Paraglaciecola psychrophila 170: one gene and its partner. The protein of the gene in region 1 interacts with the protein of each later gene in a pairwise test. Links are inferred from orthologs where the notes say so. Each region holds a gene or a part of one and is shown on either strand. Other genes may lie near its edges.

Evidence for each region.
Region 2: the proteins of mrcB (region 1) and C427_RS03730 interact in binary tests that used the Escherichia coli proteins (3 or more experiments, as listed by UniProt). The link is inferred for Paraglaciecola psychrophila 170 from one-to-one orthologs.

Annotation. Positions count from the first base shown.
Region 1 is NC_020514.1:403,768-415,034, forward strand. The notes cover bases 4,849-7,873. They hold mrcB (penicillin-binding protein 1B), read left to right. Parts: upstream 4,849-5,188; coding sequence 5,189-7,558; downstream 7,559-7,873. Other genes in these bases: hrpB (ATP-dependent helicase HrpB), read left to right, coding at 4,849-5,164; C427_RS01750 (aminotransferase class V-fold PLP-dependent enzyme), read right to left, coding at 7,791-7,873. In the rest of the region: C427_RS01720 (hypothetical protein), read left to right, coding at 1-476; C427_RS01725 (histidine phosphatase family protein), read right to left, coding at 495-1,097; purU (formyltetrahydrofolate deformylase), read right to left, coding at 1,097-1,951; thpR (RNA 2',3'-cyclic phosphodiesterase), read right to left, coding at 2,096-2,635; more of hrpB, read left to right, coding at 2,714-4,848; more of C427_RS01750, read right to left, coding at 7,874-10,088; C427_RS24425 (ATP-binding protein), read left to right, coding at 10,727-10,933; C427_RS25750 (hypothetical protein), read right to left, coding at 11,116-11,267. UniProt on the Escherichia coli protein: Cell wall formation. Synthesis of cross-linked peptidoglycan from the lipid intermediates.
Region 2 is NC_020514.1:842,070-846,924, reverse strand. Bases 1,857-4,855 are described here. They hold C427_RS03730 (peptidoglycan glycosyltransferase FtsI), read right to left. Parts: upstream 4,276-4,855; coding sequence 2,437-4,275; downstream 1,857-2,436. Other genes in these bases: rsmH (16S rRNA (cytosine(1402)-N(4))-methyltransferase RsmH), read right to left, coding at 4,589-4,855; ftsL (cell division protein FtsL), read right to left, coding at 4,272-4,592. Outside these bases: C427_RS03740 (UDP-N-acetylmuramoyl-tripeptide--D-alanyl-D-alanine ligase), read right to left, coding at 1-889. UniProt on the Escherichia coli protein: Essential cell division protein that catalyzes cross-linking of the peptidoglycan cell wall at the division septum. Required for localization of FtsN.

The DNA of each region.
Region 1 (11,267 bases):
CTTGGGCTCCACAAAACGTTGAATTTAAAATGGTAAAGTCAGCAATCAAATTTAGTGGTTGTAAGCAAAAAGAATACTTAGCTGCTTTGAACCAACCTTTAACTGAAAATTTTCTGCTTGAAATGGGTTTTGGTTATGCCAAAGGCGCACATTATTGGGGTATGTTTAATCAAGAAATCTCCGTTAAAGAATTTTCTTTTATTCCTAGGTATCAATTTGGCCATGATATTAGCATTGGGTTCGGTGTGATTGCCCAATCACAAACTGAGTTTAAAACCAGCCAAGGATTTGAATTTAATTTACCTAAAAACACAGAGTGGCTGCTCAATACACGTACGGATGGTTTTGCTAATAATCATTATTGGGAATGGACCGCTTCAAGCCAAAAATGGAGCGCTTCAAATGACCTAGGAGGGCTGTTAGAAAACGGCGCTACAAATAATAAGATTGGCTTAAGTTACAATGGGTATTTTTAAAACATGGAAACCACAGATTTAAACCGCACCCCCTGCCGTACTTTCCTTATTCAAATGCCGTGCATCGCAGAATCGTAATATTGTTTTTTTATCTGTTCCATTTACTTGAGTAATACATGTATTTTGAAAGTCTGACAGTGGTGACATAGCGTCATCAACGATCAAGTGTTGCTTAATCAGTTCACGCAGTACTAAGCCATGAGTCATAACAACTAGACTCCCTTGCATGTTCTTATAGGTCTCCAAAACAAATTTCCACACAAGATTAACTCGCTCTATAAACTGGTGCTGGGTTTCACCGTTGGGTGGGGCATAACTTTCATCAAAAATGTCAGCATCAATATCTGCATAAGCCTTGCCCCGTAAATCGCCAAAACTTCTTTCCCTAAGCAACGGTTGTAGGCTAAACGAAGATTGTTGTATTGCATGAAGGGGGGCTGCTGTTTGTTGGGTGCGTATATAGTCACTGCAGATTATATTCTCTACAGAAATATCCTGAAACGCCTGAGCAAGTTGCTTGGCTTGTTGGTGTCCCAGATTTGAAAGAGGGGTATCAGGCGTTTGTAGAATTCTATCTCTGTTGCCGTTTGTTTGGCCGTGGCGGATCAGATAGATAGACATCAAGCAAATACCACTGTTTTGCTCTTGTGAATAATCACACGATCTTCTAGATGGTAACGCACACCATTAGCTAATGCGGTTTTTTCACAGTTTTTACCTTTACGCACCATGTCGGCTGACGTATCGCTATGGCTAATACGCATAACTTCTTGTTCGATAATTGGGCCTTCATCTAAATCGCTAGTCACATAATGGCAGGTGGCTCCGATTAACTTAACGCCACGGTTATAAGCTTGCAAATAAGGTTTAGCACCGGCAAAAGAAGGTAAAAAGCTGTGATGAATATTAATTGCTTTGCCCGCTAACTTCTTGCAAAGGTGATCGGGGATAATCTGCATAAATCTAGCAAGAACGGTTAAATCAGCTTGATAGGCTTCTATGAGTTTCTCTACCTCAGCAAAGGCCTTTTCTTTTGGTTGGTCTTTAAAATCTACCCAGTGAAAGGGAATATTGTGCCAGTCTGCAAATTGTTTCATTTGCGGATGATTAGAAATAATACAAGGAATATCGCAGTGTAATTCACCACTGTGCCAGCGGTGTAAAATATCCATTAAGCAATGAGATTCGTGGCTTGCCAACATCACTACTTTTTGTTTTTTGTGTGAATCAGCAATTTTCCAATGCATTTGAAATTTTTCAGCAATAGGCTCAAAAGATTGCTTTATGTTTTGCAAACTCATACTCATTGATTCGGCTTTGATCTCGTGGCGCATAAAAAATCGCCCCGTTTGCTGATCAGTATGATGGTTAGCCTCGACGATAGTGGCATTTTGTTGAGCCAAAAACTGACTTACTGCTGCGACTAACCCTATTTGATCTGGGCAATCAATGACTAACCTAAACGTTTGTTGCATAACTCATAAAACCTTGATTTACATTACTGCTCATTGTTACCCGCTAAAGCCAATGGGGTAAAGAACAAAAATGGCTATATCAGAATAAACCCAATATTTGCCAGTTGTATGTTAGCTCAGTCAGCATGAAGTAAGCGCTCAAACTCAGACTGTTCTAAAGGCAAACAATTTAGCCAATGGCCATGTATGCCTAATATGATAAGACACGCCTTTGTTACCTGATACTGATTCGTATAGATGAAACTCCGCGTTTCGCCAGGTAAATGCTGGTTCGATTAAAGCTGCTGGTGGGTTCACCGAGCACTTTCTGGCAAGAGTAAGGTGTGCAATATAATCTTGTTTAGGTAGTTGCAAACCTATTGAATTAGCTATTTGAGACAGATTCTTTACAAGTTGTAGATGTTCTTTTTGAGTTTCTTTGCAGCCCAACCAAAGGGCTTTTGGTTTTGACCAATAACCTACTTGGTTAAGCGAAATATCAAAAGTGTGTATCTCAGAAATATGCTCGACGGCCTCACATAATGCGTCAAGCTGTTTAGGGGAAACCTGGCCTAAAAATGCTAACGTGACATGAAAATTAGCAGCAGGTACTGGTGCATTAAAGTGAGGGAAGGCTTTATTACGCCAAGCCTGTATCGCTAACTTAGTGTTAACGTCGGGTGATAAACCAAAAAATGCCCGCATACTGTCACCCCTTATGTTTGTTATAATATTATGTAGATACTCTACGCAACATTTTATTTAAACCCAAAGAGATTTTATTTGTTACCTGTTCAACATATTTTAGCTGCGCTACATAAACAACTAATTAACGGTGATGCCATAGTTGTGGCTCCCCCCGGTGCGGGAAAGTCTACGTGTTTGCCTTTGTCCCTACTTAAATTAGATGCGTTTAAAGATAAAAAAATCATTCTATTACAACCAAGGCGTATCGCTGTTAGAAATATTGCCGCATATTTAGCCAGCCAATTAGGTGAGTCTGTTGGACAAACGGTAGGTTATCGCATAAGAGGTGAGGTGAAGGTAAGCGCTAACACACGCTTGGAAATAGTTACTGAAGGTATTCTAACCCGAATGTTACAAAATCAACCTGATTTACCTGATGTAGGTTTAGTGATTTTTGATGAATTTCATGAACGCAGTGTACACGCCGATTTTTCACTGGCACTGTGTATTGAAGTGCAACAAACACTTCGAGACGATTTACGTTTATTAGTGATGTCGGCTACGCTTGATGTTGCAGCGCTAATAGAATTGTTACCCGCAGCTAAATTGTTAGAGTCTAAGGGTAAAAGTTATCCAGTTGATATTATTTATCAGCCCGACAATTCAAAGCTACCTCTGTTTGAAAAAATCAGTCGGCTGGTTATCCAGGTTTTTCCTAATCATCAGCATGACTGTTTGGTGTTTTTACCCGGTGCTTTTGAGATTAACAAAGCCGCAGAGCGTTTGAGCCAGCATTTCGCAGATGAAGTTGAGGTCTTTAAATTATTCTCTGAATTATCTAAAAGTGAACAGCAGCGCGCATTGTTACCCCACCCAGCAGGCAAACGAAAAATTGTCTTAGCGACCAATATTGCTGAAACCAGTTTAACCATAGAAGGCATTGAATTTGTCATCGACAGTGGTGTTGAGAAAAAAGCTATTTTTCAACTGAATCGCGGTATTAACCACCTGCAAAGCCAAAAAATATCCCAAGCATCGGCTACTCAGAGGGCCGGAAGAGCAGGGCGACTTGCCGCCGGCAGTTGTTATAGGCTCTGGAGTAAAGAGCAGCACGGTAGGTTAGCTCAACAAATTATGCCCGAGATCATGCATAGTGATATGAGTAGTTTTATTTTGGAAAGTGCAGTTTGGGGGGCAGAGGTTAAGGCGCTTGCGTTGCAAGACCATCCCAGTGATGCGCAACTATCTCAAGGCTTTGCACTTTTAAGCCAGCTTGAATTATTTGATAACAACAATAAATTGACTGCTTTAGGGCGCAAAGCACATGGTTTAGGTTGCCACCCCAGTCTCGCTGTTATGTTAGTGAAAAGTAAGCAGTTGAGCCCAGAACATTTGAGTATGGCCTGTGCTATAGCGGCATTAATAGAAAACAAAGACCCCATGGGCAGACACGCTAGTGGGGCTAGCTTATCTGCCCGATTACATTTTGTTCTACAGCAAAAAAATCATGTTATTTGGCAAGCAATTCGCCAATGGCATGCAAAACTGGCGTCTAGACTTTTGGCTTGGCCAATCGAGGATACAGCTGTGTTAATAGGTTTTGCTTACCCGCAATGGTTGGCAAAACAGAGAAAAGATGAACGATATCAGCTGGTAAATGGAAGTGGTGCGATATTGTATCAAGATGATGCGTTAACCATACAACCTTGGTTAGCTGTCGCCAATATGCAAACTAACGATCGACAACAAGACAATGCCCAAATCCGTTATGCGGAGTCGTTAACGCTGTTGCAGCTTGAACAACATTTTGATTATTTGATTGAAAAAAATGAGCGAGTTGACTGGGATCCTCAAAACCAAAGAATAGTATCAGAACTTCAAAAAACTTTAGGCAAGATAGTTATCCATAAACAACCCATCAAACGGCCTTCTGAAAAGCATATTTTGAGTATTTGGCAAGATGTAATACATGACAAAGGTATAACAAATCTTCCTTTCAATGACGAAGTGCAGCAACTTATTTATCGTGTTCAATTTGCGGCGAGTTTTTCTGGTGCAATAGCATTTCCAGATTTCACTGAATCAGGATTACTCACATCCATTGATAGTTGGCTGATGCCCTACTTACGGGATACATTGACTTGGCAACAATTTTCTCAATGTGATTTTCTTCAACAACTGCTAAATGAATTGGATTACGCACAGCAACAATATTTGGACAAACAGTTTCCTAAAAGATTAGCGTTACCTAGTGGCACGAGTGCGCAGTTGACTTATAGCGCCGACAAAACTGTGATGTTATCAGTACGTATGACTGAACTATATGGCTTGAAGCTTCACCCAACGGTTGCACAACAACAAATTCCTATTATTGTTGAGTTACTTTCTCCTGCAGGCCGACCCATACAAACTACCCAAGATCTGCCGAGATTTTGGCAAGGAAGTTACAAAGAAGTACAAAAAGATATGAAAGGCCGTTATCCTCGCCATTTCTGGCCAGATGATCCGGCGAATGCACAAGCCACAACGCGCACAAAAAAAGGATGAACAGTAAACCATGAGCAGTAAATCATGAGTAAAATCCCCGCAGGCAAACCTAAAGCTGCAGCGGTAAAAACAAAATCAACCACCAACGCATCGAAGGTGTCGAGATGGATACTGTTTAACCCTTTTAGCTGGTTTTGGCGACATTGGGGCAAGTTACTGTCTATTTTTATCCTAGTGATTGCAGCTTATACCGTGTATCTCGATGCACAAATTAGCGCAAAATTTGCCGGCAATAAGTGGCAAGTCCCAGCCCAAATCTATGCCCGTCCGATGTTTTTGAGTCTAAAACAAGAAATAAGCATCAAAGAGATTGAAGAAGAATTACAACTCTTGGGGTATAGAAGAGTGACCCGTGCTGATAGTTCAGGCGAATACCAATTATTGAGAAACAGTATTCGTATCCAACGTCGTAAATTTGATTTCTCTCATGGCACAGAAGATTTACGTAACATTGAAATAAGTTTCAAAGATGCGCGCATCAGTCAAATACAAGATCTCAATAGTCGTCAAAGTATCAATAATATCTACCTCGAACCATGGCTTGTCACTCGCTTGGTCAGCAGCGGTCGGGAAGATCGTATGTTGGTACAAATCAACGATGTCCCGCCTATTTTGACTCAGGCATTAGTCGCAGTGGAAGATCAAAATTTTTATCAGCACTTTGGTGTGGCGCCGCTTTCTATCTTGCGGGCTCTAATGGCCAATATTTCGGCGGGACGGACCGTTCAAGGCGGCAGTACCCTCACTCAGCAGTTGGTGAAAAACCTGTTTTTAACCCGCGAAAAATCGTTGGTACGTAAAGCTAAAGAAGCCATGATGGCGCTGATCATAGAAGTCAGATACAACAAAGATGTGATTCTCGAGGCCTATTTAAACGAAGTGTTTTTGGGGCAAAACGGTGATACGGGTGTGTATGGGTTTGGTTTAGCCAGTTATTTTTATTATGATCGCCCCTTAAATGAACTGAGGATTGACGAAATTGCCACATTGGTAGGCATTATCAAAGGCCCTTCATATTACAATCCTCGTAAATACACAGAGCGAGCCCTAAAAAGGCGCAATATAGTGTTGCGTTCGATGTTTGAAAGTAATCAATTGTCACCCAATGAATATCAAGATTTAGTTACGCTGCCCATTAAACTAGCTAGCGGCGCGAGTTTGAAGAAGGGTAAACATCCGGCTTTTATGGATCAAGTACGACGTGAACTACGTTTGGTATTGGATAATCCAGATATTCGCCAATCGGGTTTAAAAGTGTTTACGACTTTAGACTCAAACGCACAGATGAAGGCCGAGCGTGCAGTCTCTGAGGGAGTGGCAACACAGGAAAAACGTATAGGCAATAGCGGATTTGAGGCAGCCATGATAGTGACCGATATTGATTCTGGGGAAATTCGTTCCATTGTAGGTGGGCGCAATGTTGATTACGCAGGTTTTAATAGGGCGCTTGATGCCAAACGCTCTATTGGTTCATTGATTAAACCGGCTATTTATCTTACTGCCCTAGAGCAGGCTGCAGACTATAATTTAGCCACACATTTAATAGATGAACCCATAAAGCTAAAAAGCACCTATGGAAAAATGTGGGAGCCACAAAATTCAGATAAAAAATTCCGAGGTGAAGTGCCCTTGTTGACTGCTTTGAGTCGGTCGCTGAACGTACCCACTGTCTCGTTAGGTATGGATTTAGGGTTAGGCAATATTGCTGATACTATCTGGCGCTTAGGGGTAGAAGAAGAACTCGACTTGTATCCTGCACTTACCTTGGGAGCGGTAAATTTTTCGCCGCTGCAAGTGAACCAAATGTATCAAACTATCGCTAATAATGGCCGCTACATCCCATTACATTCTATTACTGCGATTATGTCTGCAGATGATCATTTATTATGGCACTTTGATGTTGTCGAAGAACAACGAGTAGATGAACAAGCGACTTACTTACTTAATTATGCACTCCACAAAGTGACACTGGAAGGTACAGCAAAAGACGTTCGAGCAAAATTTCCTGATATTAATATGGCTGGAAAAACCGGTACTACCGATGATTATCGCGATAGCTGGTTTAGTGGTTTTGACAAAAATATTCTGGTGACCAGTTGGATCGGCAAAGATAACAACCAACCGGTTAATTTAAGTGGTGCCAGTGGCGCTATGCAATTATTTATTGCTTATCAGCAACAACAAGAGCCTAAGTCATTGGTGAGGCGTTTCCCCGATGGTCTGGGTATTGCTCATTTTGACAATGCAACAGGTCACTTAAGCAAAGCAGGATGTGCTGACACCTTTAGTGTGCCAGCCATCACCTCAGCATTACCCCCAGTGCCTAGTAAATGTTTTGGCAAATCTACTGTGCCAGATAAACCCAAAAGTTTGTGGGAAAAAATATTTGGTTAGCCGTTGTTATATGTAGTGTGGAGTGGTGAATTGTATACACGTTTATTAAGCATTATTTGCTGATTAAAAAGTGCAATACACTGCTCCAACATTCTGTTTTATGGTAATTATCTATTATATAACTTACCGCGTTTACCTCTTAAGGTGTCTCCAGCAATATTGGCAGTTTACTGCCGCGAGTGTGACTTTTGAACTCACACCCGTGTAAGGCTTTGCCACGAAACAGCACACCTTAGTATTGGTGCAATGCATAACCCCCTTTTAAGTGTCCGACATGTTCAAATCCTAAGCGCAGTAGAGTCTGCGCCGCCAATTGAGAACGGCTACCAGTTCGACAAACTAATACTAATGGTTGTTGTTTATTATGTTTATGCTGGTGTACAAATTCTACTAATTGAGTCAAGGGCACATTATTTTTGAAGTGCTTGTCGTGCCCAAGTGTGTATTCATAAGACTCTCGAAGGTCGATTAATATAATATTATTAGGTTGTGCCAAAGCCTCGGTCAAACTACGACTAGTATATTCACGCACTAATATTTTATGGCAATCACCGATTAAAGCGCCACACATAATTTCACTACCTGATTGGTCAATAATATGTGTGTCCATTAATGTTTTTTGAATCAAGAATTTTTCGATGTTTATTTGGTGAGTTATAACTTGTGCAAGTAACGAGTTGCGTGATATTTCTGCGGTAATACTCGTAGTAAATTCATTGTTATAATCATGGCTGGGGCAAATAAGGCTATCAGTGCCGATAAGTGCTTTTAATAACTGCAAGCTAGAATACATTGCCGTTGCACTACTAGTTGAAAAATTCGTTCTACCAAGACTACCCATCAAGATCAAATCGCCACAAAACGCATAGTGAACAAGCAAGTCGTCGGTTGAGGCCTTAACCGGGTCACAAAGTAATAGGCTAGTGCTATCAGTGGTATGGCCGGGAGTGTTTAATTTAATTAGCCACTTATCACCTAAGACAATATAGGGGTAGTGTTTACCATGAACGATCGTTGTGTTTGAGTTAACTGGCCATCCAAGCATGTCTGTTTGTTGCTGGGCCAAATAATCATCAGCAAGACTTCCACGACAAGACTGGTGATCGCCATGGCCATGAGTGTCGATAACGGCAACTAAATTAAGCCCCTGACAGGTCAGTAGTGTTTTTAAACGCTCGGTTAACTCGGGTAACGGGTCGATAAATATTGCAGACTGCGTTTTTTTATCCACATACAACCAGCTGCAGCTTCCGCCTACCTTAAATTGTAATAAACCTTCTAGTGCTGTTTTCTCAGTAATGATATTTGTGTCTGTGGTTAAACAGCTTTGTCCTAATGCTTGAGCTGCAAAAACTATCCGAGTACAAGCTTCGTCAATTTGCTGTTGTGTCATCGCTGGGCCAAAAGACATTCTAATTGCTGATTCACTTTGCCATACAGGAAGCCCCATAGCATCTAATACAAAACTGCGGGCTACCTTTGAACTGCAAGCAGAGCCAGAGCTGACACGTATATTCGCAGCGTCAAATAAATCCATGATTTCTTTAGAGCTGAATCCAGGGATAGCAAAGTTAATAGTAGTCGGTACTGAATTTTCGAAACTATGATTAAACACAATTTCGGGGAATGCTTGGGTTAAGGCTGCGGCAATTTGCTGGCGAAATATATGAAGCGTCTTTAACGTGGTAAAAATAGTTTTACTGTTCCCGTTGAGCATACTAAATATAACATTTAATGCCGCTAAACCTGGCAAGTTTTCAGTACCTGAGCGCAAACCACTTTCTTGGCCGCCACCGGCAATAAAGGGGGTGAATAGCGAATTTTCTTTAACGTACATAAAGCCGATGCCTTTAGGCGCATAAAGTTTATGGCCACTAAATACTGCATAGTCAATACTGGTATTGGCCAGGTTTAAATCTGTTTTACCTAATGCTTGCACACAATCAACCATCCACGCAGTATCTTTATTATTGGCACGTATGGTCTGGTCCAGTAAATGGATGTCTTGATACACCCCGGTTTCGTTATTAACCGCCATGGTGCAAATCATCAAGGCATTGGGTACCTCTTTTGCTATGAAGTCCATATCAAGCTGACCCACTTCATTCACCGGAATTGCTTTTACCTCGGCGTTTATTTCAAGAATTTTATTCCAGTGTTTGAGCGACTCAGGTACTGCTTTATGTTCAGTTGCCCCATATAAAAGGCAATATTCTTTACTGCTATCAAGGCTTTTTTTAGCATGATGTAAGGCCGATAAAATAGCAGTTTGAATTCCTTCAGTCGCACCACTGGTAAAGATAACGTTACCATCGCCAGCACCGATAATGTTTTTTGCTTGTTGACGTGTTTCATCTATTATTCGTTTAGCTTGTAGCCCGGTTATATGGCTGCTACTAGGGTTGCCAAAGAGTGTTTCCATTGTTGCTAAAGCTGCCGACGCCGCTTGAGGTAATACCTGAGTAGTTGCATTTGCATCTAGATAAATTAGGCTGAGTGGCTGCTTTAGGCCGTTAGGTAAATTAATCATAAAACTCTCTCACATTATTTTGTTAATCGTTGCAGCAAACTGAATAGATTTAACAATTTAAAACACGATAGAATTTTTTCACGTCTCTAAAGGTTTTTCTTTGCGTATTATCTTTTAAAGAAGTTAATTTGTAGTATTTTTTTTCTAATTTTCATTGTAATTTAGAAAAACATTATTTAGTTGCCGAGAGGCAGCTAAATTTTTATATCAGTATGATTAGATATGAAGGTAAATATTCGATGGCAAATTAATCAACAGCTCATATATTGAATGACTTTCCAAAATATGTTGCGTTAATAGTAGGTAGACTTCTATTACAAGGCAGAATTGACCGCTGCCTTTTTATAGGAAATTACCAAGCCCACCTTGTGGCCGGAAACACTTTTTTGACAATAGTAATCCATCATTTTCTATTTGTGTGCTCGGGAAGACCTAAGCGCGGTTTTACCAATATTTGACAGAGTAAAAAACTAAATCCACTCAGGGTTAAAGCATTGAGGTCGTGCACCTGAATGATAAGCAGCTTTTTGAACTTTAAAGGATTGATTGTAAGTGATTTATGCTTCAATTAAGAACTGTTGGCTTAACTGCTTATCCACACGAAACTACATGAAATATTATTATCTTTGTGTCCCAAGTTGAAAACGTTTAAGCACGCTATTAGTAATTATTGTTATGAGGATTATGGCTACGATATGTCTAAACAGAGTATCAGTAAGTTGTTTGCCCCATTTTATACTTCTAAACGAGACCAAGGAGGCAGCAGCTTAGGGGCTTCTCGAGTGTATAGCGAAGCGATACAAAGGTTAGGTGGACATATAACAACCAGCAGTGAAGTAGGCTAGGGATTGAAATACAATATTGAATTTCGCATTAATGAAACTGAATGTGTGGGCGAAGTCGTGATGTAAAACTACAGCTTTGACTCAATGTTGAAACTACCGGTCCGACACTTTCATGTCGGAGGTTTATTAGTGACTCATGCCCCAAACGTATAGCAGGCTCGACGGATGATTGAGGCATCATTCTATTCTTTTTTATTTTCCAAATTTTTTATTTGCAAGCTTTTTTGTAACTGTTTTTGAAAAAGGTTTGAATCGATAACGAGCTTAATTTTCAACATTATTTCATTCACATATTGTTGTGCAGCATACTCTTTCGAAAAAGCGATATAAACGG
Region 2 (4,855 bases), 430 kb from region 1 along the record:
CCAACGAAGCAGAAACCAAAGCATTACTCACATTATGTGCACCAGGTAAAGATAGACTGATAGCGATGCGCCCAATAGGTGTGACTAATTCAAATTGCGCACAGCCGTCCAAACCCAGAATAATGTTTTCTGAATATACATCGGCTTGTTTTGACGCAGAAAAGGTTTGTACGTTATTATACTTAAGTTTACCCATCCAATAATCCGCAAATTGACTATCTGCGTTGACTACGGCTAAGCCTTCTTTTTCAGATAAACCTTTAAATATTTCGCTTTTTGCTCTTGCCACTCCAAGCAAACTTCCAAAACCTTCTAAGTGTGCGGCAGCAGCATTAACGATTGTAGCAACATCAGGTTTAACTAAATTACTGGTGTAAGCAATTTCACCTAAATGATTGGCACCCATTTCAATGACAGCAAACTCATGTTGCTGCTCTAGTCTTAGCAATGTCATTGGCACACCAAGGTCATTATTCAAATTACCTTTGGTGGCCAGTACCTTGCCACGATGCGATAAGATAGCGGCAACCATTTCTCTGACGGTTGTTTTACCACTACTACCAGTAATACCCACTGTTTTTGGTGCAACTTTGGCTTTCACCGCAGCGCCCAATAAACCTAAAGCGATAGTGGTGTCTGCAACCAAAATATAGGGAAGCCGAGTTTCAACCTTACGTGATAAAATCAACCCAACAGCACCTTTATCTTCAGCTTGTTTGACAAACTTATGCCCATCAAAATTGGGGCCTTGTAGAGCCAAAAACAGATCAGTAGGTAAAATACTTCTAGTATCAGTACTGACACCTTTGATGATCAAATCCTGCTTATGTTGAGCTATTAACTGCCCATTAACCTGTTCAGCCACCCAGGATAGTGAAACCGGGATCATACTGTTTTCCTCTCTTGAAAAAGTGCTACAAAATGGCGTTCATCATAAGCCAGTGTTTGATTACCTATGATTTGATAATTTTCATGACCTTTACCAGCGACTAAAATAATGTCACCTGCAGCAGCTTCTGCGGCAGCTGTCTTGATCGCCGTTTTTCGATCATGTTTAGTCAGGATCTGCTCTGGATTAATACAACCGGATAAGATGTCTTGAATAATGTCTCTAGGATTTTCACTGCGTACGTTGTCATCGGTTAGAATAACCCGATCGGATAATCGCTCGGCAATTTCGCCCATCAACGAACGTTTACCCACGTCACGATCGCCACCACAACCAAAAACACAGATTAATTTTCCATGACAGTGTTGTTTGCTGGCTAACAGGGCTTTTTCTAAAGCGTCAGGAGTATGCGCATAATCAACCACAATAGTTGCGTGGCCTTGACGCCTATACAACTCCATTCTTCCGGCAACCGGTTTTAGTTTTTGTACGATATAAGCAATTTGTTTTAGGTTTTACCCAGGCATAATTGGCAGCAAATAGCTGCTAACACATTAGCTACATTAAATTCAGCTAATAGCGATAGACGTAACTCACAGTCGCCCCAAGAAGATTGCACCGACAACGCGATTCCCTCAGCGGTATAGCGTACATTATTCGCCACACAGTATTGATATTTAGTGGGCATATCTGCGGCGCTAATATTCTGCCCATAGAGAACAACAGACGATGTTTCAGGTATGTTTGCCAACCAATTCTTATGTTCAGGATCATTGGCGTTAAGGACCACATAGGCCAATTCTGGTTGTGACAGCAACAGCCTTTTTGCCGCAGCGTATTCAGCCATTGAGCCATGATAATCGAGGTGGTCACGGCTTAAATTAGTAAACACTGCAATATCAGTTTTAACGGCTTTGATGCGATTTTGTACGAGTGCATGAGATGATGCTTCTAATGCAACTTGAAATGCACCTTCAGCGACAAATTCAGCCAACAAGCGTTGTATACTGATAGCATCTGGTGTGGTGTTAACAATATTGTCTAGTATCTGAGTGTCAGTAGATGATGAGTATATACCAGCACCTAACGTGCCAATTGAAGCCGCTCTTTCACCCATCAAATGCGCTAGCTGACTAATTAACTGTACCGTAGAGGTTTTTCCATTGGTGCCGGTCACTGCTACTACTGACATTGAATTTGCAGGGAATTGATAAAAATATCCAGCTAACTCTGATAGTTTTTCAGGTAATTGATTAAAATATATGATGACACTTTGTTCGCGCATTTCTACAAAACCATGCCGAGTTTTATCATCACATTGTGCCACGATCACTTTTGCACCCAAACTCACCGCCTGAGGAATAAAATCTCGTCCGTCCAAAGCGTGACCAGCAACAGCGATGAATGCTTTATGAATTGCCACGTCTCTGCTATCCAGAACCAGGTCACTTATCATTATATCTGGTGCATCGATGCCAAAATGCGCCAATAACGGCTTGATGCTTTGATAAAACGCCTCAGGGAACTGTTTGTTAATGCTTACCATATCAGCCCGCATTTTCAGCCCCTATGGAGGTAATAACAGAAGTTCCTGCTAACGAAGAAACTGTTTTGTCATCAGGTGGTACATTCAGCATTTGTAAACTGGCAGCCATAATTTTGCTAAAAACGGGGGCTGCAGTATGTCCTGCATAATAAAGCTCACCTTTGGGTTCATTAATTAAGATGACCACAGCCAACTGCGGATCAGATACCGGAGCAACACCCGCAAAAATATTAACGTACTCGTCACCATAACCATTGGCGATTGCCTTGCGACTGGTACCTGTTTTACCTGCTACCCGATAACCCGGCACTTGTGCTTTTTCTGCTGAGCCATTTTGTTCGGTTACTGTTTCCATCATCTGCAAAATTTGTTGGGTTGCTTGGGCGCTGATAACGCGTTCACTTTGTACTGGCATGTCTCGTTTAATAATACTTAATGGGCGACGAATGCCGCCGTCGCCTAAGATGCTATACATGCGAGCGAGTTGCAAAGCGGTTACCGAAATACCGTAACCAAAAGACAAGGTGGATAGTTCAAAATCAGACCACCGAGCACGGTGGTTGAATATGCCACTACTTTCGCCGAGCAAGTTGGCACCACTGTCACTCATTAACCCAACGTTGTAGTACATATCGAGTAAAAATTCTTTAGGTACCGACAAAGCAAGCTTTGAAGTGCCCATGTTGCTCGACTTGCGAATAATGTCGGTTAAATCAATTTCACCATAATTACGGGAATCCCTAACAATATTGCCACCTAAATGCATCCAACCTGGAGAGGTGTCAATTAAAGTGTCTACCTTTGCAGAACCAAATTCTAATGCACTTAACACCGCCAGTGGTTTAATTGAGGAACCTGGTTCATAAGCATCTGTTACAGCGCGGTTACGAATTCTGTGAGTTGACACGCCCGCTCGATTATTAGGGTTATAAGAAGGACTATTGACTAGGGCGAGAATTTCACCTGTATTTACCGCTACAACCACAGCTGAACCAGATGTCGCTTTATAATATTGAACCGCCTGTTTTAACTCTTTATAAGCTAATGCTTGAATCCGCTGATCGATAGTTAACTGAATATTTTGGGGCTTTTCGCCCTCTTCAAATTCAATCAGCTCAACCATTCTGCCTTTTCCGTCACGACGAATTTTTCGAGAGCCTTGGGTACCTGCGAGCAATTTGTTATATAACTTCTCAACCCCTTCTATGCCGGTGTCGTCAACATTGGTGAAACCTACAACGTGAGCAGATACTTCACCGCTTGGATAATAACGTCTTGACTCATCACGCAGATAAATCCCAGCTATCTTAAGTTCTTCGATATATTCGGCCATGGCCGGAGATACTTGGCGTTGCAGATAAATAAAGCGCTTTTCTGGATTACTGACTTTTTCTTTTAGCGCATCTAAATTCTGACCTAATACTTCAGCCAATGCCTGCCAGCGTTTTGTATTCTCGTTCTGCTTGCCCTGCAAATCAAAAGTAGGGTCTTCCTGAGCTTTTTTGTGTTCTTCTTGGATGGATTGAGCAATGGCTTTAGGATCAGCCCAGATTGCTCGAACGGGTACACTTACCGCTAACTGCTGACCATTTCGGTCAACGATTAAGCCACGATGTAAAGGATTAACTCGGGTTCGTAAAGTGCGGTTATCACCCTGTTGAATTAATAAATCTGGAGATACAACCTGTATGTACGCGGCGCGAATCCCTAGACCCACAAAAACCATTAAAATCGCAGTAACCACCACCACAAAACGCCAATGCAGTAAACTCGGAGCACTATTCACTTTTGCTTGTTTGGTGTTATATTTATTGTTTGCATTATTGCTAAGACGGCTCATTTTATCCTCACCACTACTTCTTCGCTGGGTAATGGACGGTGCATGTCGAGCTGACTTGTAACAAGTGCCTCAATACGGTTATGTTCGGTTAAAGCGCTTTGTTCAAGCACTAAATTTCGCCACTCCACATCTAACTGATCTTTCTCTTGCATCAAGCGTTCAATGGCTATCGACATTTGTCTGTTGTGATGAGCACTGAATATCACTAACCCCGCGCTAACTAAGAGTGCTAGAAACAACAAAACCCGCACTGGATGGCGGGTTACATCAGCAACAACAAAACTGAAAAGATTAAAGTTTGTATTTGGGGCACTCATAACTTTTCGGCAACCCTCAGCACTGAACTCCGCGCGCGGATATTTCTCTTTAATTCATCGGCTGATGGTTTAATCGCTTTGCCGATAGGTTTCATTGCTTTCGCTGCGTCTATTTCTACCTGTAAAATAGGCATACCGTGAGGTACATTTAAACCGCGACTTTGTTCGCGAACAAAACGTTTTACCAAGCGGTCTTCTAAAGAATGAAAACTGATAACAGTTAAACGACCCTGTGGCGCTAAAGTACTTAAAGCGGCTTTTAA